DNA from 2 places in the Caldanaerobius fijiensis DSM 17918 genome. Region 1 is predicted to be linked to the other one. Evidence: a T-box and tRNA genes for the amino acid it is inferred to sense, from the RefSeq annotation. Region 1 holds a T-box; the other holds one or more tRNA genes.
What was found. A T-box is a leader RNA that pairs with one kind of tRNA and senses whether it is charged. The one in region 1 lies ahead of ileS (isoleucine--tRNA ligase), so its partner is inferred to be a tRNA-Ile.
Positions count from the first base shown of each region.

Region 2: it encodes a tRNA-Ile, which carries the amino acid that the T-box ahead of ileS (isoleucine--tRNA ligase) is inferred to sense. The anticodon was not compared.

Region 1 covers NZ_FQVH01000001.1:157,673-172,807, forward strand. The annotation lists gene BUB87_RS00760 (ATP-dependent DNA helicase) at 1-227, opposite strand, end outside; gene BUB87_RS00765 (Sip1-related alpha-galactosidase) at 350-2,428, opposite strand; gene BUB87_RS00770 (uroporphyrinogen decarboxylase family protein) at 2,461-3,519, opposite strand; gene BUB87_RS00775 (carbohydrate ABC transporter permease) at 3,603-4,460, opposite strand; gene BUB87_RS00780 (ABC transporter substrate-binding protein) at 4,535-5,926, opposite strand; gene BUB87_RS00785 (carbohydrate ABC transporter permease) at 5,960-6,889, opposite strand; gene BUB87_RS00790 (MFS transporter) at 7,205-8,458, shown strand; gene BUB87_RS00795 (TraR/DksA C4-type zinc finger protein) at 8,462-9,148, opposite strand; gene BUB87_RS00800 (DUF5665 domain-containing protein) at 9,259-9,546, opposite strand; gene BUB87_RS00805 (5'-methylthioadenosine/adenosylhomocysteine nucleosidase) at 9,565-10,260, opposite strand; gene ileS (isoleucine--tRNA ligase) at 10,276-13,035, opposite strand; T-box leader at 13,091-13,298, opposite strand; gene BUB87_RS00815 (DivIVA domain-containing protein) at 13,301-13,822, opposite strand; gene BUB87_RS00820 (YlmH family RNA-binding protein) at 13,840-14,577, opposite strand; gene BUB87_RS00825 (YggT family protein) at 14,605-14,889, opposite strand; gene BUB87_RS00830 (cell division protein SepF) at 14,929-15,135, opposite strand, start outside.
Region 2 covers NZ_FQVH01000001.1:1,801-16,935, reverse strand. The annotation lists gene BUB87_RS00075 (deoxyguanosinetriphosphate triphosphohydrolase) at 1-732, shown strand, start outside; gene dnaG (DNA primase) at 790-2,610, shown strand; gene rpoD (RNA polymerase sigma factor RpoD) at 2,603-3,736, shown strand; tRNA gene BUB87_RS00060 (tRNA-Asn) at 3,842-3,916, shown strand; tRNA gene BUB87_RS00055 (tRNA-Ile) at 3,920-3,995, shown strand; gene ppdK (pyruvate, phosphate dikinase) at 4,139-6,775, shown strand; gene BUB87_RS00045 (tRNA (adenine(22)-N(1))-methyltransferase) at 6,851-7,522, shown strand; gene BUB87_RS00040 (Nif3-like dinuclear metal center hexameric protein) at 7,503-8,615, shown strand; gene BUB87_RS00035 (hypothetical protein) at 8,605-8,889, opposite strand; gene BUB87_RS00030 (oxygen-binding di-iron domain-containing protein) at 8,903-9,634, opposite strand; gene BUB87_RS00025 (amino acid permease) at 9,850-11,199, shown strand; gene BUB87_RS00020 (glycoside hydrolase family 38 N-terminal domain-containing protein) at 11,308-13,836, shown strand; RNA gene rnpB (RNase P RNA component class A) at 13,904-14,239, shown strand; gene BUB87_RS00010 (hypothetical protein) at 14,324-15,135, shown strand, end outside.

The DNA.
Region 1 (15,135 bases):
ATCACCCCGTCTATCCTACCGGTTATCTCTATTTTTATATCGTCTACTTCTATAGAATGTCTTACAGTAACCTCAGACTTGTATCCCTGAGCCTTTTGCAATAGCTTATGGCCTTTGATACCTTCGATAGCACCAGATCCAGTTGAAAAGCCAGATGTAATATCGCCTGACATAAGCACAAATTCTACCAATTCCCTTACCGATATATTGATTATTCCTTTCTTCATCACCCTGTACTCCAACTTTGCAAATTTACTTATAGTTTAACATAAAAGAACATTAACTTGTACTAGTAGTAAAATGAAAAAATTATAAAAAATAAACTGGACAATATGTCCAGTTTTGTATATTAATAATAGATATTTATTTGTGAATATTTTTCCTCACCACAATCGATACTGTATAAAACTTCACCTCTTCTTACTACACTTGCTTTTTTTCCATTTACTAATACCTGCGATGGTTCTTTTAGCGAAACAAACCCAAAACTACCAGCCTCACGACATACGATATTTACTTCCTCTTTCGAAACAGACACGCTCTTAATCACAGCCGGTGAAATATACTTATTTTCATTTCCAATCGCCGCAAAACCATCATTTAATGGTGAAACTATATACAATTGCACTCCATTCTCCTGTAGCGTAATATCAAGCGATTGATTCCTATCGAGGATATATATCTTCTTTGAAAAATACTCATATAATACAAACTTTTCGCCATCTATCCCTTCCACATCCGATGGCTTTATAGTTCCTTTTACTTCTATACCTGCGGTATTTATATTGAAAGCTGCTATAACCCCGTATTGTCCTGCCTTATTCCATATTTTCAAAGGCACAGCTTCGGCTTGCGGGTTATGATAAATGCAATCCCTTGTGGGCATACCAGGCATGTCGCACCTTAGCACTTCTCCGTCAGAATATACCAGAGGCCACAAAACGCTAAAATCTGTCTTCCCCACCTCATCGCTTATATAAACAGGTCCTCCGCTTACAGCTCTTAGTACAGCATTGTTTATTCCCTGTGGGTGCCTGGTCCAGAACATATCCCAATCTCCCCACAGAATGTGGCCCATTATAAATGAATTATAAACATTCTGAAGGGCATGCTCCCTAAAGCTATTTTCTATTTTGGGGAAGAAATCATCGCTGTTTCTGGAAACCGCCGAATAAGGTCTGTTCCACACTTCCTCCGTTGCCATACCCATGCAGTTTATTATTGCGCCTTCGAAATTCAGTCCCACCGATGCCTCTAACGCATTGTGCAGACCCTTTGCCGCCCTGGCAATATCCATATTATTTTTAACAAAAGATATAAGCGAACTCTGGTTATCCACCTTTACAAAATCTATACCCTTCTCCTTCAGCGATGAATGCCATGCATTCCAGAAACCAAATCCTTTATTTGCATCAGGATACGGTAGCAAACTGCCTCTTTTGGTCATGTATATATTATCTTTGTATTCCTTTGCTATCAAGCTATCAGGATGAATACCTGACCAGTATCCTTCAAAGGCATGCCATACTCCCAACCAATTCAGGCCGTATTCCTTTTTCAACCTGCTGCTCAATGATTGCAAGCCGCTGGGAAACTTATTCTTGTCCTCTTCAAATGATAATAGTTTCCCATCCTTTACCTCAGACCATCCGTCATCGATGATAAACCATTTTACAGGGAAATTTGACTTTTTAAACTCTTCTGCTTTATTAATAATACCTTTTTCATTTACATCATGGTAAAAAGCATCCCAGCTACACCATCCGAAATATTTAAATACATCCGGAAGTCTTCTTTCTTCTCTTGGTTTCCCTGATACTTTTAATCTTGAAAATACTATTTCTACCATATTATGAACCAGATGATATGGGTTTTCGTCAGCGCCAATGACAAATGAAAGCGTATCATAATTGTTGTGTCCACAATCGTATGTAGATACAATGGCGTTAAGTTTGCCACTTTTGCCGGCAAAATCTGTTTTACAGTTTCCCGAGCAAACAGATAAAATGCCATAATGGATGGAACCGTCGGTCCATGTCAAAGCTTGTGTTCTCTCGGGTAACTCTGTCAGGTTATTTGTAAAATACGGCCTTGTCCACCAGTCTTTAAATAGATATAATGCCATGGCTTCGCGCACATTTTTTACCTCGCCGATTTCCAGTATGACGCCCCCAACCGGCGCAAAAACATCTTTCTCTACTGCAGAATTAATAGATACCAATATCAATTGGTCAATGACATCAAAAGTGAGTTTCAACGTCAATCCCATATCTTCATCAGTATAGATATAGCTATTTCCATCAAAAGCCTTTAACTCAGGTACAATCTGAATATGATTCAAATTGACAACAGGTACTATATCCTTTATAACCAAACTCTCATTAAGGTATATATCGACTTTCCCATTGATATTTTTAATCAAAAACAACCTTATCACCTCCCATGAATTTATTATCCGTTTTACATCCACCCGTATTCATAGCCGGTTTCGTACATTGCCACAATGTTCTCTGGCGGACTTATAGATTGGATATTATGGCACGGTGCAATTATATACCCTCCATCAGCTCCCAGTATGCGTATGTTCTCTATAACTTCATTTTTCACTTCTTCAACGGAACCAAATGCCAGTGTGTACTGATTATCCACGCCACCGTGGAATATCAATTTGTCTCCAAAATCACGCTTTAAGCCCTCTCGATCCATACCATTGCATCTCCACTGCACAGGGTTCAATATGTCTATACCTATGCCTATTAAATCCGGTATAATCTTTCGTATGGCTCCATCGTTATGGTGGAACACGTATACGCCCGCCTCATGGGCCAAATCAATCATTCGCTTCATGCGCGGCAATAAAAATCGCCTGATCTGGTCTGGAGAATACATGAGATCGGTTTCTGCTCCCATATCCTCAGCGACGTATGAAAACGTAACCTTGCCAGGTATTTGCTCATATATCCTTAAAGTATTTTCATAGCAAAAATCGAACAACTTATCAAGGCAGTACTCTACAATGTCCGGATGCAATATTAAATCTATAAACGCTTGTTCCTGGCCTCGAAGGTTCTTATATATGAGAAATGGCTCAGAACCACCGCCCTGGACCGGATATTCCTCTTTTCCTTTTATTTGAGATGGAATAACACTATAATCAAACCAATCTACCGTTGGCCATACATAATTTCGCTCTATCTCCTCTACCGTCTCATACTGAGCCAGGGGATGATAAACGCACTCAGCATAAACTCCCCCATTGTATTCAATGTTCCTGTAACGGCAACCGTACATATCCGTATCCTTTTCCAATTTCGGACCAATATACGCCGGGCCTACTCCAATAGGCTTGTCAATATGCAATTTCTTATAAAGTTCTTCCTGACTGCTGCAATTTAAATATTTCATCAGTTTTTCATTGGCTTCAGCAGTAGCCCAATAATCCATGGGCAGTCTATCAGGTTTTTGTCTTTTCAATACCGCTTCCCATCTCTCCTTTGGAGTCATAGTTTCTTTCGGCAAGGCTATTATCCCCCTTTAAAATATCAGGATGTTCCATTCTATTTTACCACATCTACATATAAATGGAACACCCTGAAAAGTTTTTACCCTTTTAAGCCCGTCATGGTAATACCTTGTATAAATGTCTTCTGCGTGAAGAAAAACAGGATAATAATCGGAAGTGTAAATACCGTCGCTGCAGCATTTAAAAGTCCCCATTGGGTTCCGTAACTGCTTACAAAAGACTGTAATCCCAATGATACAGTAAACTTTGCCTGATCATTAAGATATATCAGTGGGCCCATAAAATCATTCCATGCCCCTAGAAATTGAAATAATGTCACAGTAGCTAATGCAGGTTTTGCCAATGGCAAAATTATCTGCCAGAATATTCTCCACTCAGAGCACCCATCGATTTTGGCTGCATCGGATAACTCAAAAGGTATTGTCATAAAAAATTGCCTGAGCAAAAATATGTAAAATGCATTTCCAAAAAAAGCCGGAACGGTTAGTGGCAAAAATGTATTAACCCAATCAAGCTTTTTAAATACTATAAACATGGGTATCATGGTGACCTGATATGGCAACATCATGGTACTTATCATTATTATAAATAGTATATCTCTCCCTGGCCATTGTATCCTGGAAAAGCCATATGCCACCAATGTGCAGGATAGCACAACACCTAAAACGGTAAAAATGCAAATTGTTAACGTATTTTTTAAGTACAAAAAGAACGGAACAAATGTCAACGCCTTAGGATAATTGCTCCACATAAACGGATGGGGAATCCATTGAGGCGGCCATTTAAATATCTGAGCATCCGGTTTTAATGATGTACTCACCATCCATGCAAATGGAAAAAAGAAAAGAATCCCTACCATGATCAACACTATATGTGCAATCAATTGCTTGATAAAATCTCTTCTCTTTTTTCTTACCCTCCACATTTCCTTGGCCATATTAATACCTCCAAAAATACATTATTCAGGGGGATTAAATCCCCCTTTTTGAAAAAATATTTTCTAAGCTTAAATTACTCCCCTGATGATTTAACCTTCTGATATTCGGCTTCAACCTCTTTTTGTAAATCTATCATGGCTTGTAAAGGTTGTTTCTTTAAATGTTTTACAAGGTCTTCAGCATTACCTATCCTATCAGACATATACTGCTGTACCGGTATAACAGGCGTTATCTGTAAATTCGGACTGGACATCAGATCAACAAACTTTTTCCTTTCAGGTATCTGTGCCACCCACTTCTGGTAATCCGGTTCCTCTGCAATCTTAGGTGACGCCGGCAACCAGCCTCCAGGAGGTAAGATATCCTTTGCAGCTACCTGCTCATTTTTATATCCTGTCAACCATAATACGAACTGCACTGCCTCTTTTGGATGTTTCGTACCTTTAGGTATTATATTGAAGTTACCATTTATCCAGCTGGCATTGGGCTTTCCACCATCTTTTGGGTATGGAAGAGGTATGACGCCATACTGTAGATCAGGCGCATATTTTTGTATATCTATAAGCCTCCACATTCCATCAACAGCAAAGGCTACTCTGCCGCTCAAGAATGGCCATAAATTATTTAACGTATTGGAATTGGACTTATTAAATGCGTCAACTTTGCTAATGTCGTATTTCTTTGAATACGACTGGAACCACTCCATGACCTTTACGTTTTGCGGATCTGTAAACGTAAACTTATCTGTGTTAGGATTATAGCCCTCATTTCCTCCAAAAGCCGTATCCCACAATGCCCACCAACCTGGGAAAAATCCTATCCTCTGTATCATACCGCGGCTATCATACTTCCACATCTTGGCCTGCATTGAATCCAATTCTTCAATGGTTTGCGGTGGCTTATTAGGATCTAAACCAACTTCTTCAAATATCTTTTTATTGTAGAACATCATAAAATCGTTCATAGAAAATGGCAGACCATATAATTTGCCCTTATATGTCCCTATCTCTTTACATATTGGATAGAGCCAGCTTTTCAAATCGTCTACTTTTTCCCCTATCTGTGGCATCAATTCATCATATGATAATATTGCACCCTTGTCTGCAAACGTAGCTATTATCATATTCCATTCAGTAAATACATCTGGTGGTGTCCCTGAAGCCACAGCTGTCAAGAATTTTTGATCGGCATTGCTTGGAATAGATACCGGTTTGACGTGTATATCTGGATGTGTTTTGTTGAACTGGTCAACAATGTTCTCTATGACTTTTTGCCAGTCACTTGTCCACATATGCCAGTAAGTTATTTCTACAGGTTGACCTTTTTTAGCAGCCTGATTTGCTGAGGTAGTTTTTTCGCCTGCCTTAGAAGCACTGGTAGTCTTAGACGAGCTTCCTCCCCCACACGCCGTGAGGCTCAAAATCATACCAGCTATCAATATAACCGCTATAAGTTTCTTAAACATAAATTTTTTACCCCCTTTAATATCATAATAAAATCATCTAGCACCGCCGTAATAAACCCATCTAGCTGAACTATTGAATACAATTAACGTGGCAATCAATATTATAACGAACAAAATCCATGCAAGAGCTGAAGCATATCCCATGTGCATATATCTGAAAGCGTTGTTGAACAGATACAACGAGTAAAACAATGTGGAATCCATAGGTCCACCCTGTGTCATAACATACGCCTGGGTAAAATACTGAAATGCTCCAATCATGCCCATTATAAGGTTAAAGAAAATCACAGGGCTTATCATTGGTAACGTTATGTATCTGAATTTGTGCCACCATACACCCCCATCGATTTCTACGGATTCATAAAGCTCCTGCGGTACATCTTGCATGCCTGCAAGGTATATGAGCATTGAGCCTCCCACACCCCACAAGCTCATCATTATCAAGGCAGGTTTGGACCACTTAGGGTCTATCAACCATCCTGGGCCCGGAATACCTAGGGATTGAAGAATACCATTAATTATCCCTATCTGTGGATCTAACATCCACATCCACAGCACAGATGAAGCTACAACCGGGACAATCGTGGGTAGATAGTATATGGTCCTATATACCGCCATTCCTTTTACTTTCATATTAAGCAGAGCTGCAAGTGCTATCCCAAATACCATGCTCAGAGGTACTGAAAAGATTGTATAATAAAACGTATTATAAAGTGACTTCCAGAAAAGGTTGTCCTTTGTAAACAGCTGCGCGTAATTAGAAAAACCCACCCATTTTGGAGGCGTTAAAACGTCATAGCTTGTAAAACTGTAGTAAAAAGAAGCTATAACCGGATACAGCGTAAACATAATAAAGCCCAGCAACCACGGAGAAATAAATAATAGACCCGCCTTTAAATTTCTCCTGGTTTCCTTCGAAAATCTCAACCTCCTGTACGGTAATCTTTGAACGTTCACCACCACACATCACCCCCCTTATTAATTCAATTAATAATCTTCATGTCCCATTTCCTATGAAATCGCTTTTTATTTTGCATCACTTCCTTTCTCTAGTCTAAGTTTATTTACTCTTTTAATATATAACCATTTGCCAACTTTCTCAAATGCCATTTTAGCTCAAATATTGCCGAAATAAACCATATTTTTTTTTTTTTGGAAATATCTCGTTCTCTCTTAAAATTACTCGCCTATTCTCGAAATTGCTCCACTTTTCGCAAAAAAGATTTAAATTGCTAAATAATAAAATCAATAATATAATATTAATAAAGGGGTGTACTTATGCTTAAAAGAAATTTTAAACCATTAAAAATGCAGTTCAAACACAAAAATGTATTTTATATAGCATTAGATGGCGTCGCTGCCATTGCTGCCTTTAACATCTTTCAGCCTTTTGTTCAGATGTTTGGCAAACATTTGGGAGCCAGCGATTTTCAGATAGCCCTTATAAATTCACTGCCGGCTTTAGCCAGCATATTCGTATTGATACCGGGTGCTTACTTTATTGAGTCAGCAAGATCAAAAAAATCGATTACCATAAAGTTGGTCTTTATGACCAGTTTGTTTTACGTACTTATATCGCTGGTCCCATTTATAGATAGTAACGTAAAGTCATGGATTTACGTCATATTGATAGGCCTTATGAGCGTTCCCAGCTCCATATTTAATACATCATGGCAGTCATTTTTCTCAGACGTATTTAAAGGAAAAGTGCGAAATTATGCCTTCGCCATAAGGAATAAATACGCCACATTAATAGGTCTTATAACGACATTGCTGGCAGGCCAAATCCTCACAAACCTACCAAAAACGGATACTCAGAGGATTTACGTCTACCAGGCTTTCAGCATACTGGCTTTTTTATTTTTGATGATGGAGATACATTTTTTATCAAAAATCGATTCTCCTCCATCAAAACCTGATAATGCTGAAAAACCAACCTTACCTAAATGGGCAGATATAAAATCCAATAAGCGTTTTTTAATATATACCATTACGTCATTTATATATTATGTCTCATGGCAAATGGGCTGGCCGCTGTTTTTCTTCTATCAGGTGGACTTTCTTCACGCCAATGAATTGTGGTTAGCTATAATAAATGTTGCAGGAGCTATTACATCCGTACTTTCATTTACCATGTGGAATAGGATTATATCAAAATATGGAAATAGCTTTGTGCTTATAATAGCAGCTGCCGGTATAGCTATAAACCCTATACTTTTTGTAACTGCTCACTCACTCATTACTTTGACGATAATTAACGCATTTATAGGCATATTTGGTGCTGCTTTGACTTTAACTCTATTTAACAACCTATTGGAAGTAGTGCCTGATAAATCCAAAACCATGTATATCGCCTATTACAATACGTTGATGGGTATCTCGGGGTTTGCTTCACCTATTATCGGTGAATGGCTGTACAAAATTACAAATATTTATTTCGCTATGAATTTTATAGGTATTTTTAGATTTATAGGAACATATATATTCTACCTCCGTTATAAAAGAGAAAAAATTAGCAGGGATAAAAAATAATCTTTATTCACCCCCATCATCTATAATATCAGCAGGGTTCCGCATCTCATTGTCTTTCTTCTCGCCAGGAGAAAAAGTAGCCCTGTATTCTTCATTGCTTATTTGCTCCACTGATTCCACAATGCCCGTTTCTTCATCATCCAGTACCCCAATATAGTCCCCGGTGCCAAAGCTAGGATCGCTGTCAGGTATAGAATACCTGGCAACAGCCTGCCATGAATCTTCTGCATCAAACTCTGTATCTCTTTTTACAGAGCGATCGTTAAATCCATAACCAGGGGAAATGGCATCCTCTTCAACGGGTCTTCCTGATAAATCTAACTCATGAAGATGAACCTCATTTTGTTTTTCGCACTCTATACATAAGGATGCATAAGGTAGAGCATCAAGTCTTTCCTCTTCAATAGGTTTTCCACAATGTCTGCATATACCATAACTTCCTTTATCTATTCTTTCAAGAGCATCGTTTATTTCTTTCAATATGTGCTTTTCATGAGCTACCAGCGCGTAATTTTTTTCTTGCTCATAGGTCTCCGTACCTATATCACCAGGGTGATTATCATATAGCGAAAGTTCTTCAATAGCATCCCTCTGTCCTTTGTTTATGTCATAAATATCCATGTGTTTTAATCTATTTTCAGTGTCCTCTTTTAATTCCAGAAGCTTGTGTTTAAAATATTCTATATCCAACTTATATCACCTCAGCTTTATATTGCCTTATAATCTTCATATTTATACTTTAACAGGATACGAAAAACAAAAAAGCAGGGACACAAAATCCCTGCGCAGCATGCAAGAACTTATAAGTTCTGTTGTACTATTTTTACAATCTGAGCTATCACATTTCCTATTACAGGTATGTTGAGTGTTACTAACTTTTGTAAAAAATATATCACGATAGCCCCCAGGATTGTAAAACCCACTGCCATGCCAAGACCCCTATAAACTCCGCCTATGAAATTAAGCCAGAAAAGTCGCCACGGACTCTGAAGCAATTCCATGTAATCCACAAGCTTTAATTTTTCCATCACGATACCCATGTCATCAAGCTTTTTTTCTATAAATTTAGCAAGCTCTTCGTTATTCACATATCCCACCTATACATATTATTCCCAGTATCTTAACATCCTACACACAATTTCACTGGAATTATGGGCTGCCATATCCGTAAATTCCTCAAAAGATATATTTGATTCTTCATCAGCCTTATCCGAAATACCCCTTATAATCACAAAAGGTACTGCATTTAAATAAGCACAATGGGCAATCGCTGCGCCTTCCATTTCAACGGCATAGCCATTAAATGCGCGTTTTAAAAAATTTACCTTCTCCGAACTGTTTATAAACTGATCCCCTGACACTATAGGGCCAACAAGTACTTTTTTGTCTTTCAAAACTTCTTTACTGGATTTTACTGCCAGGTCTATCAAGCCCTTGTCAGCTTTAAAGACGCTTTCATCCATATCAGGAATCTGGCCCAGACGATAACCCAATGCTGTCACATCCATATCGTGTTCAATAAGCTCGCTGGATACCACCACATCTCCCGCCTCTAACTCAGGTAAAAGCCCACCTGCAACTCCTGTATTAATAACTGCTTTCGTATCAAATTCATCTATTAAAACCTGGGTACATACCGCGGCGTTGACCTTGCCAACGCCGCATTTCACCACAGCTACATCCTTTCCTTCCAGTTTCCCGCTATAAAAAACCATTCTGGCCTTTTTAATCTCTTTTACATCTGTCATGCGGTCTATTAATAACTGCACTTCAATGCTCATAGCACCAATAATTCCTATCATTTTCGGTCACCCCTTTCAACTTATGTTTTCTACACAGCGTGCACATATGGTCGGATGTTCTGGATTCTGTCCTACCGTCTCGCTGTACATCCAACACCGTTCACATTTCTCTCCAGGGGCAGTAGAAACCACCACTTTTCTATCAGTGCCTTCCATTGGCTGATGCAATACCACTTTTGACACGATAAATATTGTTGATAACTGATCTTCATACCGCTTTAGCAATTCGTATTCACTTTCGTCGGGATATATATCCACCTGGGCGTTTAAAGAATGACCTATAACTTTATTGACTCTGGCCTCTTCCAATGCTTTCGTAACCTCGTCCCTGAACGATATCAAAAAGTTCCACCTTTTCTCCAGCTCTTCATCATTATATCTGTCTTCATAGACAGGCCAATCACACATCTGAACACTCTCATATTTATCCGGGCCTATTTCTCTCATAAACTTCCATATCTCTTCTGCTGTAAATGTCAATATAGGTGCGATCATTTTAACGAGCTTATCCAGGATGATATATATCGCTGTTTGAGCGGAACGCCTACCTGTGGAATCTGGCTTATAGGTATACAATCGATCTTTAATTATATCAAGGTAAAAATTACTCATGTCAACAACACAAAAATTGTGGATAGCATGGAATATAGAGTAAAACTCATAATTATCGTAAAACCCCGTCACTTTTTCTACCAGCTTGTTTACCCTTAAAAGAGCCCATCTATCTATTTCATACATATTTTCATAATCTACCTTGTTTTCCTCATATCTAAAATCAAATAAATTTCCCAAAATGAATCTGGCAGTATTTCTTATTTTTCTATAAACCTCTGTCATCTGTTTTAGTATATTTTCAGATATTCTCATATCTGAGGTATAATCAGCAGATACCGTCCACAGCCTCAACACATCAGCGCCGTATTTTTCTATAACCTCCATGGGGTCTATACCATTGCCAAGAGATTTAGACATTTTTCGCCCTTGCCCGTCCACCACAAATCCATGAGTCAATACGCTCCTATATGGTGCTATACCCCTGGTAGCTACAGATGTCAAAAGGGATGACTGGAACCATCCTCTGTGCTGATCACTTCCCTCCAAATATAGATCTGCAGGCCATCTGAGTCCTGGAGTATGTTCAAGCACAGCTCTGTGGCTAGACCCTGAATCAAACCATACATCCATGATATCTGTCTCTTTTCTGAAATCTCTGGAGCCACATTCGCATTTTACATCTCCAGGCAGAATTTCACTGGCCTCCATCTCAAACCAGGCATCAGATCCTCTTTTTTCAAACAATTTTGCTACTGCTTCTATTGTACGATCATTTATGATGGCTTTTCCACATTGTTTACAGTAAAATATAGGTATAGGAATACCCCAGATCCTCTGCCTGGATATACACCAATCGTGCCTATCTTTTATCATATTGGATATACGCTCCTGACCCCATTGAGGTATCCACCTTACGCTGTCTATAGCTTTCAAAGCCTCATCTCTAAAGCCATCTATAGAGGCAAACCACTGTTCTGTCGCCCTGAATATTATGGGGTTTTTACATCTCCAGCAATGAGGATATGAATGTTTAAGGGTATTTTTAAACAGGAGGGCATTTACTTTTTTCAGGTCTTCTTGAATAACACTGTTTGCTTTTTCATAGTATAGTCCTTCGTATTTACCAGCTTTTTCTGTAAAGTATCCTCTATCATCAACAGGGTTCAATACTTCAAGGCCGTATTTCATCCCCACTATAAAGTCTTCTTCGCCATGTCCCGGAGCTGTATGAACACAACCTGTACCTGCATCGTTAGTAACATGATCGCCTAAGATTATAACTGAATTTCTCTCTATCAAGGGATGTCTTGTCTGTATACCTTCCAGATCTCTACCTTTAAAATTGGCCAGTATCTCATATTCCTGTGGCAGCTCTGCATCTTTTACTACCATATCTATCATATCGTGGGCCAGAACATAAACTTCTTCGCCAAATTTAACTAATGAATATTCGAATTCAGGATTTAAACATATGGCCAGATTTGCAGGTAAGGTCCAGGTAGTTGTAGTCCATATGACAAAATACACATCGTCTAAATTCTCGACATAGGGTTTAAATAGTCCCTTATCATCGGTAACTCTAAACTTTACGTAAATCGCATCAGATTTATGGTCAGCGTATTCTATTTCAGCTTCAGCCAATGCGGTCTCACAGGTTGGACACCAGTATACAGGCTTTAAACCCTTATATATATACCCTTTTTTAGCCATCTCGCCAAATATTCTTATCTGTTCTGCCTCAAAATGCGGATCCAAAGTTAGATAAGGATGCTCCCAATCTCCCCTTATACCCAATCTCTTAAACTGTTCTTTTTGCTTTTCTACCTGACTCAGAGCATAATCCCTACAGAGTTTCCTGAATTCAACAGGAGATGTCTCATGCCTTTTTATTCCCAATTTCTTTATTGCTTGCTGCTCAATTGGCAAACCATGGGTATCCCATCCTGGTACATAGGGTGCAGCATACCCCTTCATAGTCATATACTTAACTACAATATCTTTTAGCACCTTGTTTAAAGTATGGCCCAGGTGTATATCGCCGTTGGCATATGGTGGGCCATCATGAAGTATAAATTTGTCAGCGCCCTCTCTCCTATTTAACGTCTTTTCATAGATATGTATTTCTTCCCAATACTTTAATATTTCCGGTTCTTTTTTTGATAAATTAGCTTTCATCGGAAAATCTGTCATTGGAAGATTTAACGTCTTGTTATAGTCCATCCACCTTCTCCTTTCTCGTTTATTATTATATATAGGATATAAAAAAACTTTCGCCATCTGGGGCGAAAGTCTCCGCGGTACCACCCATTTTATCATAAGAATGATCACTCATAAACTTTAACGGTACAAAAACCGGAAAGGCTTACTACTATTTCAGCCCTCAGCTCCAGAGTGATTTTCCACAATATTCTGTCATGGCTCGCACCTGCCGCCATTTCTCTTAAGACACGAATATTGTGTACTCTCTCTTTCATAGCCTTTGACTCTATTCTATTGTATCGGTCCTATCACTGCTCCTAGAAACCTCTATATCATCGAATTTCTCTTTATTATTACTTTTATCAAAAATCATCTCGTCTGTCAATACCCTGAGTTCCGCTTCTAACAATGTTTTAAACTTTAATTTAAACTCTAACATCTGTTTCTTTATATTTTCATACTCCTTTTTGATCTCGATAACTTCCTGATTGGCTTTTTCGATGATCCTTCTGGCTGTCTCTTCAGCTTCTCTTATGATATTTTCTGCCTTTTCTTTTGCATTAGCAGTCATTTCATCAGCAGTTTTTTGAGCCATCACCAGTGTATTATTCAAAGTCTGCTCCAGCCCAATGTAATTTTGAAGTTTATCATTTAAAAGACCTATACGGTCTTTTAACTCCAAATTTTCTTTATACAGCTTTTCATAGTCTTCTATCACTTCATCTAAAAATTCATTGACCTCTAATTCATTGTAACCTCTAAAAGCCCTTCGAAATTCTTTGTTGTGAATATCCATAGGTGTTAACATGCTCATATCCCCCCTGGCTATATGTATTTTTTTATTGATACAGCTATCCTATCCTTTTTCGTGGTTCCTTTTATGCTATCAAAAATAGCCCTTCCATGACCTCTAAACGAGAGGGTATCTCCTTCTTTTACTATATAAGCAGGATCCGATACTTCCACCCAATTTACTCTGACAAAACCCGATTTTATAAAATCCTGCATCTTAGTCCTGGAGGTAGAAAAAGCTACACTTGCTATGCTATCCAATCTTAATGAAGCTACCACCGCTTCAATTTCCTTCATCTTTTTCTCAACAGGCATAATCTCGTTAATATCAATCTCTGTTGTATGTACGTTTACCTTTCCTACCCTTGTTAAATTATGTGTAACATAACTTATTATATCCTTTCTGATTATTGCTTGACATCTATTATCATTAATTAAAATATCACCAACTTTCTCTCGTTTTATACCAAGAGCCATAATTGAACCCAATACATCCCTATGAGTTATATTTTCTTTTTTGAAATCTGCCGTAATTTCTATTGCACCGATTGGAACATCTATCTCATCTTCTGACAAAAAATCCGGGTATAGCACCACTAATTGTCTTTCAGCTCCTTCATATCCTCCTGAGGATAAAAACTGTACATCCCTTTCTTTTTCCACCATTTTAATCAACTTTGCCAGAACAGGCGGCTCAAGAAAATCCGTAGACTTCTCCTGCTTCCTTTTCTTTACCCAGTTGATCATATCTAAAAACCTAGTCTCATCCACATCAACATAACTCCTTACTTTATTAGTTTAAATTAATAACAATAAATGCATTACAATAGGTCTTACTATATACTGTATAACTAAAAGCGCTATAACCGGTGAAAAGTCCACCATCATGCCATGACCTATCGATGAGCGCATAAACATATTTCTAAATGGTGCTAATATCGGTTCTGTAAAGTTGTATATAAACCTTACAACAGGATTGCGATAATCAACCCTTACCCATGACAGCAATACCCTTATAATAATAGCCCAATTTAGCACTTCAAAAAAAATGGACACCGTCTGATATAATACCCAATTAAACAAGCTGTCTCCTCCATTCTCGCTATATTTTAAAATATGCTCTTAATTATCGCCTGCTAAAATATTTTCTATATCAACATTACTAGGCACCACCAAAAATATACCGCTTGAAATCTTCTTTACCACACCTTCGAGAGCATAAACAGCTCCCGCCAGGAAATCCAAAACCCTTTCCGCTTCATCTGGCTTCATATCCTGCAGGTTTACAATCACAGGCTTGCGCGCTTTCAGCTCATCGCATATCATAGT
Region 2 (15,135 bases), 160 kb from region 1:
GCGAGAGGTTTAAGGTTAAACGAAGATCTAACAGAAGCGATAGCACTTGGCCACGATTTAGGGCACACCCCTTTTGGCCACGCTGGTGAAGCTGTTTTAAACGAGATTATGCCCGATGGTTTCAGGCACAATGAACAAAGCCTTAGGGTGGTCGATATCCTAGAGCGAGAAGGAGGACTAAACCTGACGTGGGAGGTAAGAGATGGGATATTAAACCACACGAGAAAAAATACTCCTGCTACTCTTGAAGGCAAAATCATACAGTGGGCGGATAGGATAGCTTATATAAACCACGATATAGACGATGCTATAAGAGCAGGTATACTAGATGTCAACGATTTACCTTGGGAGACCACTCACATATTGGGCTTAACCCATAGTGAAAGGATAAATAACATAGTTGTTGATATTATAAACAATAGTATTGACAAAGATGATATAATAGTAAGTGAGACTATAAGACACGCATTGGATGTGTCATGGAATTATATGTATAATAATATATACGTAGGGTCAGAACCCAAAAAGGAAGAAGAAAAGGCGAAAAATCTACTCAGAGAACTCTTTTTTTACTTTGAAAAGCGACCTGAATTGATGCCACCTGAATATATAGACTTAATTGACAGATATTCACTCAAAAGAGCTGTGTGCGATTATATCGCTGGCATGACTGATCAGTACGCTATCCAGATGTTTAGAAAAATTTTTATACCGGATTCATGGAAAAAATGAAGGAATTTTAAAGGATATGTCGAATTATAATTTATTAGGCGTAAAGGTGATAGCCATATGGCTAAGATTTCACAGGATACAATTCGTAACGTTATAGAAAGCAATGATATTGTCGACATCGTTTCAAATTATGTGCAATTAAAAAGAGCAGGAAAAGAGTACAGGGGGTTGTGTCCTTTTCACAGTGAAAAGACGCCGTCGTTTTATGTCGACGGTGAAAGACAGGTTTATTACTGCTTTGGGTGCCATAGCGGTGGGAATGTTATAAGTTTTATAATGAACATTGAAAGTTTAAATTTTATTGATGCTGTGAAATTCCTTGCAAATAAAGCAGGTATAGCAATCAAAGAAGACCAGGTGAATGATCAAAGGAGTATACTATATGAGATAAACAGGGAAGCTGCCAGATTTTATTATGAAAATTTAAAAAGTAAGCGGGGCGTAATTGCATATAATTATTTGAAAAATAGAGGTATTGAAGATAAGACCATTGTTAAATTTGGACTTGGTTATTCGCAGAAGGCGTGGGATGGCTTGCTAAATCATTTAAGCAAAAAAGGATATAAAGTACAGGATATAGAAAGGGCAGGTTTAATTATAAAAGGCAAAGACGGGGCCAGCTATTATGACAGGTATAGAAACAGGATCATGTTTCCCATCATTGACAGCAGGAATAACATCATAGGTTTTGGTGCCAGGTCTATTGATGAGACCATGCCTAAGTACCTCAATTCGCCGGAGACGGAGATATTCAATAAAAGCTCTGTATTATATGCATTGAACTTTGCCAAAAAGAGCAGATCAAATCATTTTATTATAGTGGAAGGGTATATGGATGCCATATCTCTTCATCAGGCAGGCATTGATTACGCGGTGGCTTCATTGGGGACAGCCTTGACCCCAAAGCATGTAGAGCTTATGAAAAGATATAAAAATAGCGTGATTATAGCATATGATGCCGATGCAGCGGGAAAAATGGCAACAGATCGCGGTCTGGACCTATTAGAAAAGACTCATCTTGATATAAAAGTACTTGAGATACCCTCAGGTAAAGACCCGGACGAGTTTATAAGATCTGCGGGAGTACAGGCTTTTAAAGAAGCTGAGAATGCTGCTGTGCCTTTTGTCCAATACAGGTTAAAAAAGGCACAAGACGGGCTTAATTTGGACAACCCAGAAGAAAAAGCTATCTTTGTCAATAGAGCTTCAGATGTATTAGCAGATGTAACTGATGAGGTAAGGTTGAATTCATATATTAAATACGTGTCGGAATTGACAGGAATTGAAGAACCTATTATTAAAGCACATATCATAAAAAAAGTCAAGAGTAAAAATCAACAAAATAAGAATATCGAGTATATAAGTGGCAATAACAGGCATAATATAAATTATGAAAATAACGATGTTGACGATAAGACAAGAGTACCATTGATAGACGAGACGGAGCGAAAAGTATTGGCTGTATTGACAAACAGCCGGGAATTGCGTGAAAAATACATTTATTCATTAGAGGAGGATTTATTCAAATATCCTTTCAGTCAGAAGTTGCTGGTGTGGTTGAGGGATGTAACGTTACGGAATGAAAACATAGATGTGGCTGAACTAATGAGTAAATATGAGGAAGATGAAGAAATAGAGGAAGTAGGTAAGATTTTATCGATGCAATTGCCGCAAGAGCCTGAGAACACATTAATAGAAGGATTGCTGACATTGAAGAGAGAAAAGTTAAAAAGAGCAATATCAGAGCTTACTGTTAATATAAACCAGAGTAAAGACATAAATATTATTAAAAAGTTACAGCAGGAGGTTATGGAGATAAAAAAGGAATTGTTTAATTTAAGCATTAAAAAGTCGGAAAGGAGGGGACAAAATGGCTAAAAATGAGGCAAATAAAGCAAACAATAAAATAATGCAAGTAAAGAAATTAATACAAGCTGGAAAAGAAAAAGGCTCGTTGACATATCAAGAAATAATGGACACATTAGAAGACGTAGACATCGATGCCGATCAGATAGAAAAATTTTATGAAACATTAGAAACTATGGGCATAGAGATTGTTGGTGATCATCCCCTGGATGAAGTTGAAAAAGATGGTATAGAAAATATAGATGATGTAATTGATATAAATGATGTAGATGAAGATATCGACATGGATTTATCCATCCCTGATAATGTAAATATAGATGATCCTGTGAGAATGTATTTGAAAGAGATTGGAAAGATACCTCTATTGACTCCAGAAGAGGAGATAGAGTTAGCCAAGAGGATAGAAAAAGGCGATGAAGAAGCTAAAAAAAGATTGACAGAAGCGAATCTAAGATTGGTTGTATCAATAGCTAAAAAATATGTAGGCAGAGGAATGCTATTTCTAGATCTTATACAGGAAGGGAATTTAGGTCTTCTAAAAGCGGTTGAGAAATTTGATTATCGAAAGGGGTATAAGTTCAGCACCTACGCTACATGGTGGATAAGGCAGGCTATAACCAGAGCTATTGCTGATCAGGCAAGGACTATAAGGATACCTGTGCATATGGTTGAAACGATTAACAAGCTTATAAGAGTATCCAGACAGCTGTTACAACAATTAGGTCGAGAGCCTTCGGCAGAAGAAATAGCAAAAGAAATGGATATGTCTGTCGATAAAGTCAGAGAGATAATGAAGATAGCTCAAGAGCCTGTATCTTTAGAGACACCTATAGGCGAAGAAGAGGATAGTCACCTGGGAGATTTTATACCTGATGATGATATTCCGGCACCCGCGGAAGCAGCGGCGTTTACCCTGTTAAAAGAGCAGCTTATGGAAGTGCTTGATACCTTGACGCCTAGAGAAGAAAAAGTATTGAGATTGAGGTTTGGCCTCGATGATGGTAGGGCCAGGACCCTTGAAGAGGTAGGCAAAGAATTTAACGTTACCCGTGAGAGAATAAGGCAGATAGAAGCCAAGGCCCTTCGAAAACTGCGCCATCCCAGCAGAAGCAAGAAGTTAAAAGATTTTCTGGAATAGCCGGCATTATCCTCTCCATTTTGGAGAGATTTTGCTGGTTTTTTTATTTGCTAGTATTGACAAAGCAATTAAGAGTATGTATAATATAAATTGTGAGCTGAAAATTCCTCAGTAGCTCAATGGTGGAGCAACCGGCTGTTAACCGGTAGGTTGTAGGTTCGAGTCCTACCTGGGGAGCCAAAAGGGCCTTTAGCTCAGCTGGTAGAGCAACCGGCTCATAACCGGTCGGTCCGGGGTTCGAGTCCCTGAAGGCCCACCACTACATAAAAGCACATTTACAGATGTGCTTTTTTTGTATACTTTTATGCTCTTGTAAAAACAAAATTAATGTAGTATAATTAGAGGCGTTGAGGTATCAATCTTAAAAGTAAGCTATACATAGTAGGAGAAAGGAGTTTACATATGACGAAAAAGTACGTGTATTTCTTTAACGAAGGCCGTGCTGATATGAGAAACCTTCTGGGAGGCAAAGGAGCTAACCTTGCTGAGATGACAAATCTCGGTTTGCCTGTACCTCCAGGGTTTACTGTTACTACAGAAGCCTGTACCAGGTACTATGAAGATGGCGAAACGATTGCACCTGAAATCGTAGAACAGATCTACGATAAACTGGCTCAACTGGAAAAGGTTATGAATAAGACCTTTGGGGACACAGAAAATCCGTTGCTGGTGTCTGTTCGTTCAGGGGCCAGGGTTTCGATGCCTGGTATGATGGATACAATCTTAAACCTTGGGTTAAATGATCAGTCAGTTCTGGGCCTTGCTAAGAGCACCAACAATGAACGCTTTGCATATGACAGCTATAGAAGGTTCATTCAGATGTTTTCAGATGTCGTAAAAGGCATCGACAAGAATAAGTTTGAAGCAATTCTTGATGCTGTCAAAGAAGAGAATGGTGCCAAATATGATACTGATTTGACTGCTGAAAACTTAAAAGAAGTTGTAAAGAGGTATAAAGAGCTTTATAAAAAAGAGATGGGAGTGGAATTCCCACAAGATCCCAGAGAGCAGCTTATGGAAGCTGTAAAAGCTGTTTTCAGATCCTGGAACAACCCCAGAGCTATTGTGTACAGAAAAATGAATGATATACCCAGCGATTGGGGTACTGCTGTAAACGTCCAGGCCATGGTGTTTGGTAACATGGGCAACGATTCCGGAACAGGCGTTGCTTTCACAAGGAATCCGTCAACAGGAGAAAAGGTTTTGTTTGGCGAATTCTTAATGAATGCACAGGGCGAAGATGTAGTGGCAGGTATCAGGACTCCCCAGCCCATATCACAGCTTAAGGAAACACTTCCAGAAGTATACGATCAATTTGTCCAGATAGCAGAGAAATTAGAGAAGCATTATAAAGATATGCAGGATATGGAGTTTACAGTAGAAAGAGGTAAACTCTACATGCTGCAGACCAGAAACGGCAAAAGGACGGCTGTAGCTGCCCTTAAAATAGCTGTTGATCTGGTGAATGAAGGGCTTATAGACAAAGAAGAAGCAGTATTGAGGGTTGATCCCAAACAGTTAGATCAACTGTTGCATCCAACGTTTGATGCTAAAGCATTAAAAGAGGCCAAACCTATAGCTAAAGGGTTACCTGTGTCTCCAGGTGCTGCAACGGGTAGGATATACTTTACGGCAGAAGATGCAGTAGCTCATGCCAAAGCCGGTGAGAAGACCATACTGGTAAGGCTTGAGACATCGCCTGAGGATATCGAGGGTATGTATGCGTCACAGGGTATTCTTACAGGACGCGGTGGTATGACATCCCATGCTGCAGTTGTTGCAAGAGGAATGGGTCGCTGCTGCGTTGCAGGCTGTGGTGAGATCACCATAAACGAGGAAGGAAAGTATTTTACAGTTGGTGGCAAGACATATAGAGAAGGTGACTGGATATCATTGGATGGCAGCACCGGTTATGTATACGGTGAACAATTGCCCACAGTTGAGCCTACAGTTACAGGCAACTTTGCTACGCTGATGAGCTGGGCTGATGAAGTGAGGAAGCTTAAGGTAAGGACCAATGCCGATACACCGAGAGATGCTGCCACAGCAGTAAAATTTGGCGCAGAAGGTATAGGATTGTGCCGCACCGAGCATATGTTCTTCGATGAGGACAGGATCCCTGCCATGAGGGAGATGATCGTTTCTAAGACTGAAGAGCAGAGGAGAAAAGCACTGGCAAAATTGTTGCCTATGCAGAAAAATGACTTTAAGCAGTTATACGAAGCCATGGGCAGCCATCCTGTTACCATAAGGCTTATAGATCCTCCATTGCACGAATTTGTTCCCCATGAAGACGAGGACATTGCGGCACTGGCTAAAGAAATGGGCTTGACTTTTGAAGAACTCAAAGCTACGGTAGAAAGCCTGAAAGAGTTTAACCCGATGTTAGGCCATAGAGGCTGCCGTCTTGCGGTGACATATCCTGAAATAGCAGAAATGCAGACAAGGGCTATAATGGAAGCGGCTATAGAGGTTAAGCAGGAAAAAGGCATAGAGATAGAAGCAGAGATAATGGTGCCTCTGGTAGGAGATATTAAAGAGCTCAAATATGTAAAAGATATCATAGTAAGAGTAGCAGAAGAGGTTATAAAAGAAAAGGGCGTCAGGGTTGAGTACCATGTAGGTACCATGATTGAGGTTCCTAGAGCGGCTCTGACGGCGGACAAGATCGCTCAAGAAGCAGAGTTCTTCTCCTTTGGAACCAACGACCTCACGCAGATGACCTTTGGGTTCTCGCGTGACGATGCCGGCAAGTTCCTCAACGATTACTATGACAAGAAGATCTACGAATTTGATCCGTTTGCAAAGGTGGATCAAGAGGGCGTCGGCAAACTCATGAAGATGGCTGTAGAATTAGGCAAAGCCACAAGACCTGATATCAGGCTTGGCATATGCGGTGAGCACGGCGGTGATCCCAGCACCATCGAGTTCTGCCACAATATAGGTCTTGATTATGTATCCTGCTCACCCTACAGGGTGCCTATTGCCAGATTGGCTGCGGCACAGGCAGCTGTAAAGGCTAAGAGAGCTGCAAAATAATTGTGAACGTAAAATAGGTGTATGGAGAGGTCGATGACCTCTCCATATATTTTTATAAGGAGCGGCATAGATGACATGAAGTTAAAATTGGGTAAAAGGTTAAAGGCTATTGTGGATATGGTAGATAGATGTGGAGTAGCTGCGGAAATAGGGACGGATCATGGCAAAATTCCGGTGTATCTGGTGGAAAATGCCATAGTTCAAAAGGTTGTAGCCAGTGATATAAGCGGGCCGTCACTGGAAAAAGCTATAAGATTGGCAGAAAAGGCAGGGGTACAGGAAGCTGTAGATTTTAGGCTTGGGGATGGGCTTAAAGTATTGAGGCCGGGAGAAGCCGATACTATAATAATAGCGGGTATGGGCGGAGACCTTACCGTTCATATGCTGGTAGAAGGAAAGGACATAGTAGGTGATGCTGTACTGGTATTACAGCCTATGAAAGACGATAGCTTACTTAGAAGATGTCTTATAGAATTGGGATATTGTATAGTAGATGAAGATTTGGCTGAAGAGAGGGATAAAATATATACTATTATAAAAGCGAAGAAAGGCCATATGAATATCAAAGAGAATATATTTTTGGAGATAGGGCCGATTTTGTATAGAAAAAGGCACCCGCTTTTGTGGCGCTATATAGATTATAAAATAGGTTTGATGAAAGATATACTGAGGCAAAAAGAAGACGTAGACCTGGCGTATAAAATTCGAGAGATGGAGGCGATGTTAAATGAACTTAAAATGTCATGACGTTATAAAGATCATCGAAGAACTGGCCCCTAAAGTTCTGGCTTTAGAAGGAGACAATGTAGGCCTTCAGATAGGCGATCCTGATAAAGAGGTTAGAAGAGTAATGGTTGCCCTTGACGCAGTACCAGCGGTGGTGTATGAAGCCATTGAAAAAAGAGTAGATATGCTCATAACTCATCACCCCTTTTTTTACCGACCGGCTAGAAATTTAAGGTACGATGTTCCGCAAGGTCATATTACTCAACTCCTTATAAAAAATGACATCGCTCTATACTCAGCTCATACAAACCTGGATTGTGCTATAGGGGGTGTAAATGACGTACTGTGTGATGTGCTTGAACTAAAAAATAGGGAGGTACTTGATAAAGGATATGAAGAAGGGCTTAAAAAAGTGGTGGTATTTGTACCAAAAGGGTATCTGGACGCAGTAAGGGACGCTATGAGTGAAGCGGGAGCGGGTCATATAGGCAATTACAGCCATTGTACCTTTGCCTGCGAGGGGATAGGGACCTTTAAGCCCCTTCAAGGGAGCAATCCCTTTATAGGCCAGGTTGGAAAGCTGGAAAAAGCGGAAGAATACCGCCTTGAAACCATTGTTCCCGAAAGCAGGCTTGATGCCGTAATCAAGGCAATGCTATCAGTACATCCCTATGAAGAAGTTGCCTATGATGTGTACCCCGAGGACATATCATATAAAATATATGGATTGGGCAGAATAGGCGAACTGGAGAAAGAAATGGATTTTTCAGAATTTGCCTGCTATGTCAAAAATAAATTAGCAGTTACATTTGTAAGAGCTATAGGCAAGAGAGATAAAAAGGTAAAGAAAGTAGCGGTATGCGGAGGCAATGGGACAAGTCTTATACAAAAGGCCATATCAAAAGGAGCAGATGTCATGGTTACAGGTGATGTGGGATATCATCAGGCCCAGGATGCGCTGGCAGCGGGATTTTCGATAATAGATGCAGGCCATTATGGTACAGAAAAGGTTGTCGTACCGTATTTAGCGGGTTATATAAGAAAAAAATTGCATCACGCCGATTTAGAGGTGATGCAATCAGAAATAGACATTGAGCCTTTTTCTATTTTCTAGTGAGGATTTCGGGCAGTTCGAGATTATATGCATTAGCTGCTTTTAAGACTGATATCTTGCAGCCGAGTACTGCCCATAAACCATATCTTTTTCCAAATTGATCTAATAAATCATTCAATATGGTTTTGCCATCGCCGGCGATAGATTGGACATTTCCGTCTTCGTCGGCTATTATGTTGAAGTCATTAAGCACGGCAAAGGTTTTATCTTTACCTAGAATGCCCAATTCTCTTTTTATTACCATTTCTATTAAATCCTTGTATGTTCCCATCATACCACGACCTTTCTTAATAATACATGTAGTCGCCAGGATCTAATTCTTTAAGGGCATCTATGTATTTTTGTATGTCTTTATCGATTATAGAGCCGTGCTGGGGACATATCATCTTGATGTCCAGCTGTTCGATCTTTTCCATAGCTCTATTGAGGATTTCCTTGGAAGGCATGTAGTTTTCATGAAAAGCTTTCATGGCCTCTATATAATATTTGTTTGCAAAAAGGTTCCAGTCGTAAGAAAACGCGCCGAATATATCACCTGAAAACAGAATTTTGCTTTTTTCATCATAGGTTACGAACATCCCTGGGAAATGGCAGTAAGGCGTGAAAATAAACCTCAAAGTCCTGCCGCTTTTTAGTGTCAACTTCCACTCATTTTGATCCACGTAATAAAAAGGCGCTTTAAAGCCATAATGAGCCATGAGTATAGCAGCTCTGGAATGAGTTACCACTTTGAGATCCTTTCTGTTTATAACTTCCTCAAATTTTGGGATGGAAGCGCAAAGATCTGGATCTTGATGGGACTCTAAAATGTAATTTATCCTCCTTATGTCGATGATGGATACTACTTTGTTCAATACGATAGGATAGTGGGGAACCGATCCTGGTTCTATAAAAACCACGTCTTCGCCGTCGTCGATTATGTACGGATTGCAGTGCAAACTGGCTGATTCATCAAAATACCCAACCCAATATATGCCTTCGTCTAATTTAACAGCTTTGTCCACATCGTATCCTTCCATTTCTACCTCTCCTTTCCCTCTGTTTTAAATAAATCATATCATGACTTCACTGGAAAAAGTATCAAATATACAATCAACGATGTTATCACAATAAAAATTATACCATTAGTTTATGTAATATACAATATATATTAGGAGAAAATTAATATTCATATGGTTCTCATTTGCATAAATTATATATTATAGTAGATGATATATTGTGGAGGTATTAATAGATGGAACGGGGAAAAATTTCTACAAACAAATTGACCATGTTGAGCGTTGGCGGTATTATTGGCGCTGGATTCTTTTTGGCCAGTGGTATTGCTATAAAGGAAGCAGGGCCTGCTATATTGATAAACACACTTATAAGTGTTTTTTTAATGTATACTGTTTTTCAGGCATTGGTAGAAATGATCACGGCCCAGCCTGTTGCAGGCTCATTCAGGGTTTATGCTCAGGAAGTTCTTGGAAATAGATATGGATTTATGAGCGGATGGCTATACTGGGTAGCAGGTGTTTTGGTGATGTCCAGTGAGGTTACTGCATCAGCTATATTTACCAGGTACTGGTTTCCTGCAATTCCTTTATGGGTGTTTACTTTGATGTATTCTGTGTTAATAGTAGGGGTAAATCTTATGGGGATTGAGGATTTCAGCCTCATTGAATCTATTTTTTCCGTTATAAAGGTGTTGGCTTTGATGTTTATAATTATTGCAGGGATAGTATTGCTTATTATGCTATCACCTAAAAGGCCTGATATCGGGTTTGAAAACTACGTAAAATTTGGCGGCTTTTTTCCCAACGGTATAAAAGGCATGTACGGCGCCATGCTCATGTCCCTTTTGTCGTTTGCAGGTATAGAAGTGACAGCAATGGCGGCCAATCAAGCCAGATCCGAGAGGACCATAAAAAACACCTTGAGAAATGTAATAGCATTGCTCACTATCCTTTATACAGGTTCTTTTGTGGTACTTTTAGCACTGACCCCATGGAAATTAATAAGTGTGAAAATAAGCCCATTTGTAAAGCTTTTTGATTTTGTCAAAATTCCATATGCTGACTCTATACTCAATTTTATAATATTAACTGCGGCACTTACTACCATGAACGCTGCTATGTACGCAGTAACACAGGTACTCTTTTCTCTAGGGCAAGGGGAATTTGCCCCTACGCTATTGGCGAAAGAAAACAAGCGTGGAATACCTATATATGCTCTTATGGCCACATCAATGGGATTGATAATAGCGATAACATTATCATATATCCTGCCAAAGGCAGTTTATGAGTATATAACCAGTTCTGCAGGCATTATACAGTTCAGCAACTGGATTATAATACTCCTGACACATATAAAATTTAGAAAGTACATCGACAAAAAAGGTATGAAGGATAAGTTAACTTTTAAAGCGAAGGGATATCCGCTTTTGTCCTGGATAGGCCTGATAGGTGTGTTGCTTGTAATATTGTCATCGCTGGTGGTACCTAAAGAGAGGATAGGCTTTATTGTGGGAATTGTGATTATATTATTTCTTTTCATTTTTTACAGTGTAGCCAAAAGAATAAATCTGTTTGAGAGGTGGTGATCTCAATATAAAATACAAAGGTGTTGTAAGAGAGAAGAAGGAATTTTATAGCTTATATAGAAATAATTCAAAAATTTAAAACAAACATTAAGTCTAGGGGGATTTAATATGGGGAATAAAAGTAATATTTTTGTATTGCATTCATCCCATCTTGATTTGTATTGGATCGGCGAGCAAGCGGACTGTTTGGAAATTGGCTCTAAAATAATCGACGATGCAGTAACATCTGCTGCTGCTAACGAAAATATGCATTTTTTAATTGAGACTGTAAGATTTTTAGAGTATTATATTGACAGGCACCCAGATAAAAAGGATATTGTAAGAAAATTGTTTTTAAATAGACAACTGGAGATAGGCGCTTGTTATACTGACAGACTCGAGAATACCCATGATGGCGAATCGCTGGTTAGAAATGTGACGTATGGCAAAAGAATTTTAAGTGAATTATTGGGAATTGATACCCAAATCACGGTACACTCTGATTTACCCGGATTGGCTGAACAATCTCCGCAAATATTTAAAAAGGCAGGAGTTAATTATTATCTTTTTTCACGTGGATTTAAATACGGAGCGAGATTTTATTGGAAAGGTCTGGATACAAGCAAAATAATTGCTTACAATTTTCCTGTTCATTATTCGTATTATAACATTGAAGGTGAAATAATACCCTATTTGAAAGAGATAAAAGAATCTATACTTGCTGAAGATATATTGATATCATGTTCAGCGGGCGATCTTGGAGACTTTAATACGTTTGTTTCGAAAGAAGATGGAAAGTGGCAAAGGGTTAATGTAGGAGACCTTTTGGAATATTTAAATAAAAAGTATAATGATTTAAACTTCAAAGTATCAAGCGCAGTCGATGTACTAAAAAATATGGATAATAGTTTGTTAGAAGTAAAAAGTGGGGAATTTCCTTCGCGATGGGGTCATAATGCATCGGCGCTTCATGTTAAGTTATATCAGCTTGATAAAAAAGTTACATCACAATTAATAGAGGCAGAGAAATATAGTGCTATATGCGAGCTTCTTAACATACCAGTTTTATATAGTGAGCCAAACAATCCTCTTAAACACAAAGGTGGTTCTGGAGGAAAAAGAAGATATTATGACTTAAAAATGGCGCCAGGAACTACCAAGGAATGGATAGATTATGCGTGGAGATTACAATTGGTAACGCAGGATCATAATTATGGTGGTGTTGGGGGAGCTCAAACAAATTTTGATAGAAATATGTATAAACAAACAGCACTTTATATTGCGAATAAAATTAAAGATTTGAGTTTAGAAAAACTTTGTTCAATTATTAAGGCTGAGAAAAATTCAGTTATCGTCTTTAACTCTATGAACTGGAAAAGATCAGATATAATTTATTTTGAGGCAAACGATTTAGATGATACGAAGCACTATGTTTTAAAAGATAACGAAAATAATGTGTATCCGATAGTAAATTTGAATCAACAATATTGTGCATACGTGGAGAATATTCCCTCTTTTGGTTACAAAGCGTTTAGGATAGAAGAGGGCCTCGGGACATCCATTGCCAATAGAGAAATATTTGAAAAAGACGATTTTATAATATTAAAAAATAAATATTATGAAATCTCAATAAATAAAATAGATGGTACATTCAATTATATAAAAGATCTTGAATTAGGGATAGATTTGACTAGAAATGAAGATTTTTTAGAAATAAATGCATTTTTGGATAATTCCGTTGGTGTGGCAGAAAGAGAAGTTAATAAAGAACTTTTAGATAGTTCCAGAAAGCATGTAAGAAGCGTTAGAATTATTGAAGACAATTGTCTTTGGACAAAAGTACTTATTGAAACAGAAATTTGCAATGCAAAGATTAGATTAGAAATCTCATTGATCCACGTGAAAAAACAGATAAGAATAAGACCAACGCTGTATTGGCCGGGCGTTCCAAATGTACAGATTAAAATGAAATTCAATTTTATAAATAACTTCAAAAAATTGTTTTATGCAGTTCCATATGGTGTACAGGAATACGGTAGATATTTAGCAGATTCAAAAATATTTGCACCTGACGAGATATCTGATGAGCTTTATATGCGCTATAGAGAGGTTCAAGGCTGGCTGTCACTAAACGGTGATAAAGCTTCCATCTCATTAAGTAGTGACCATTCTGCATTTGATATCAATTATAATGAGGTAAATGATTTAAGTGTAATCCTTTTAAGAGATGTAAGAAGTGGTGGGGATGAAGATGTTTGGTTTTTAAATGAGGGTGAGCTAAAGTGGGATTTTTCAATTTCATCATACATTGGCATGTGGAACGAAAATGAATCGTATAAAGACAGGTGGGAAATGCTATATCCATTAGAAGCAAAAATAAAGGTGAACGAGAATGATGGCGCTGTATTACCGTATGCAGGTTCATTTATCACAACAGAGGGAAATTGTATTTTGACGGTATTTAAAAAATCTGATTATTATAAAGATAATTATATTGTGAGAGTATTTAATACAACAGATAAGGAAAGTTTATTTAAGCTGAGCAGTAATATTACCTTGTTCAATATAAAACCATGTGATCTCAATGAAAAAGATAGCTCTGAAGCCGTTGATGTAATACATCCATATGAGATTAAGTCATTAAAATTATGGAAGTAATTCGTGATTGACATATACTAATATATGTGCTATTATATATGAGCTGATAGGAAATGAATATGATATGTGAGTAAGCCGGATGGTCGCGTGCTGTGCACGAGGAAAGTCCGGGCTCCAAAGGGCAGGGTGCTGGGTAATACCCAGTGGAGGTGACTCCAAGGAAAGTGCAACAGAGATATACCGCCGATGAGATGTCGGTAAGGGTGAAAAGGTGAGGTAAGAGCTCACCGACAGCCAGGCGACTGGTCTGTCCATGTAAACCCCACCTGGAGCAAGGCTAAGTATGGAGGCGATAAGGTGGCCCGCCGATGCCTCGGGGTAAGCCGCTAGAGGTGTCAGGCAACTGACATCCTAGATAAATGACCATCCAAGACAGAACCCGGCTTACAGGCTTACTCGCTTTAAAAAAAGACCTGCTTTTCAGCAGGTCTTTTTTGCTATTTGCCACCGAATAGAAAATAATCATGGATGGATTGGAGAGATACTTATGAAAGTTGGAGCTGCAAAGGCTGCAGCTACTGAATGGGTTATGCAGCATGCTAGTAAAGAGGAGTGGTTTCAGGGTGCGTATTTCAGTGGCTCAACTGTAGAAATGTCGAATGACGCTGAGTTGTCAACATCGTCCGATGTAGACATTGTGGTAGTCACTGCACTGGACGAACCCCCGCCTAAATTAGGAAAGTTCTTATATAATGGAGCTTTACTGGAGGTTACTTATCTATCCTGGAATCAGCTTTCTTCGGCGGAGAAAGTTTTAGCGAATTATCACTTGGCGGGCAGTTTTCGAGTGAATACAATCATTGCTGATCCTACAGGACGTTTGCGGCAGTTGCAATCACAGGTGTCTCAGCACTTTGCTGAAGAATTGTGGGTACGTAGGCGATGTGAGAATGTCATGAAAAAAATTGAGAATGGATTGAGGAGCATTGATACATCTGCACCATTTTACGATCAAGTGACATCATGGCTGTTTCCGACTGGTGTGACCACGCATGTTATTCTGGTGGCAGCACTTCGTAATCCCACCGTACGACGCCGCTACGTTGCTGCCCGTGAAGTACTTATGGAATATGGTCATTTAGATTTCTATTCAAATCTGCTTGAATTACTTGGGTGTACTCATATGACTCCGCAGCGTGTCGAAGAATATGTCGACGAGCTTGCCAGAACATTCGATGCTGCTGTGACTGTCGCAAAAACGCCATTCTTTTTCAGTACTGACATAACAACCATAGCACGACCCATTGCTATTGATGGAAGTCGTGAACTTATTCGAAGTGGTTATCATCACGAAGCAGT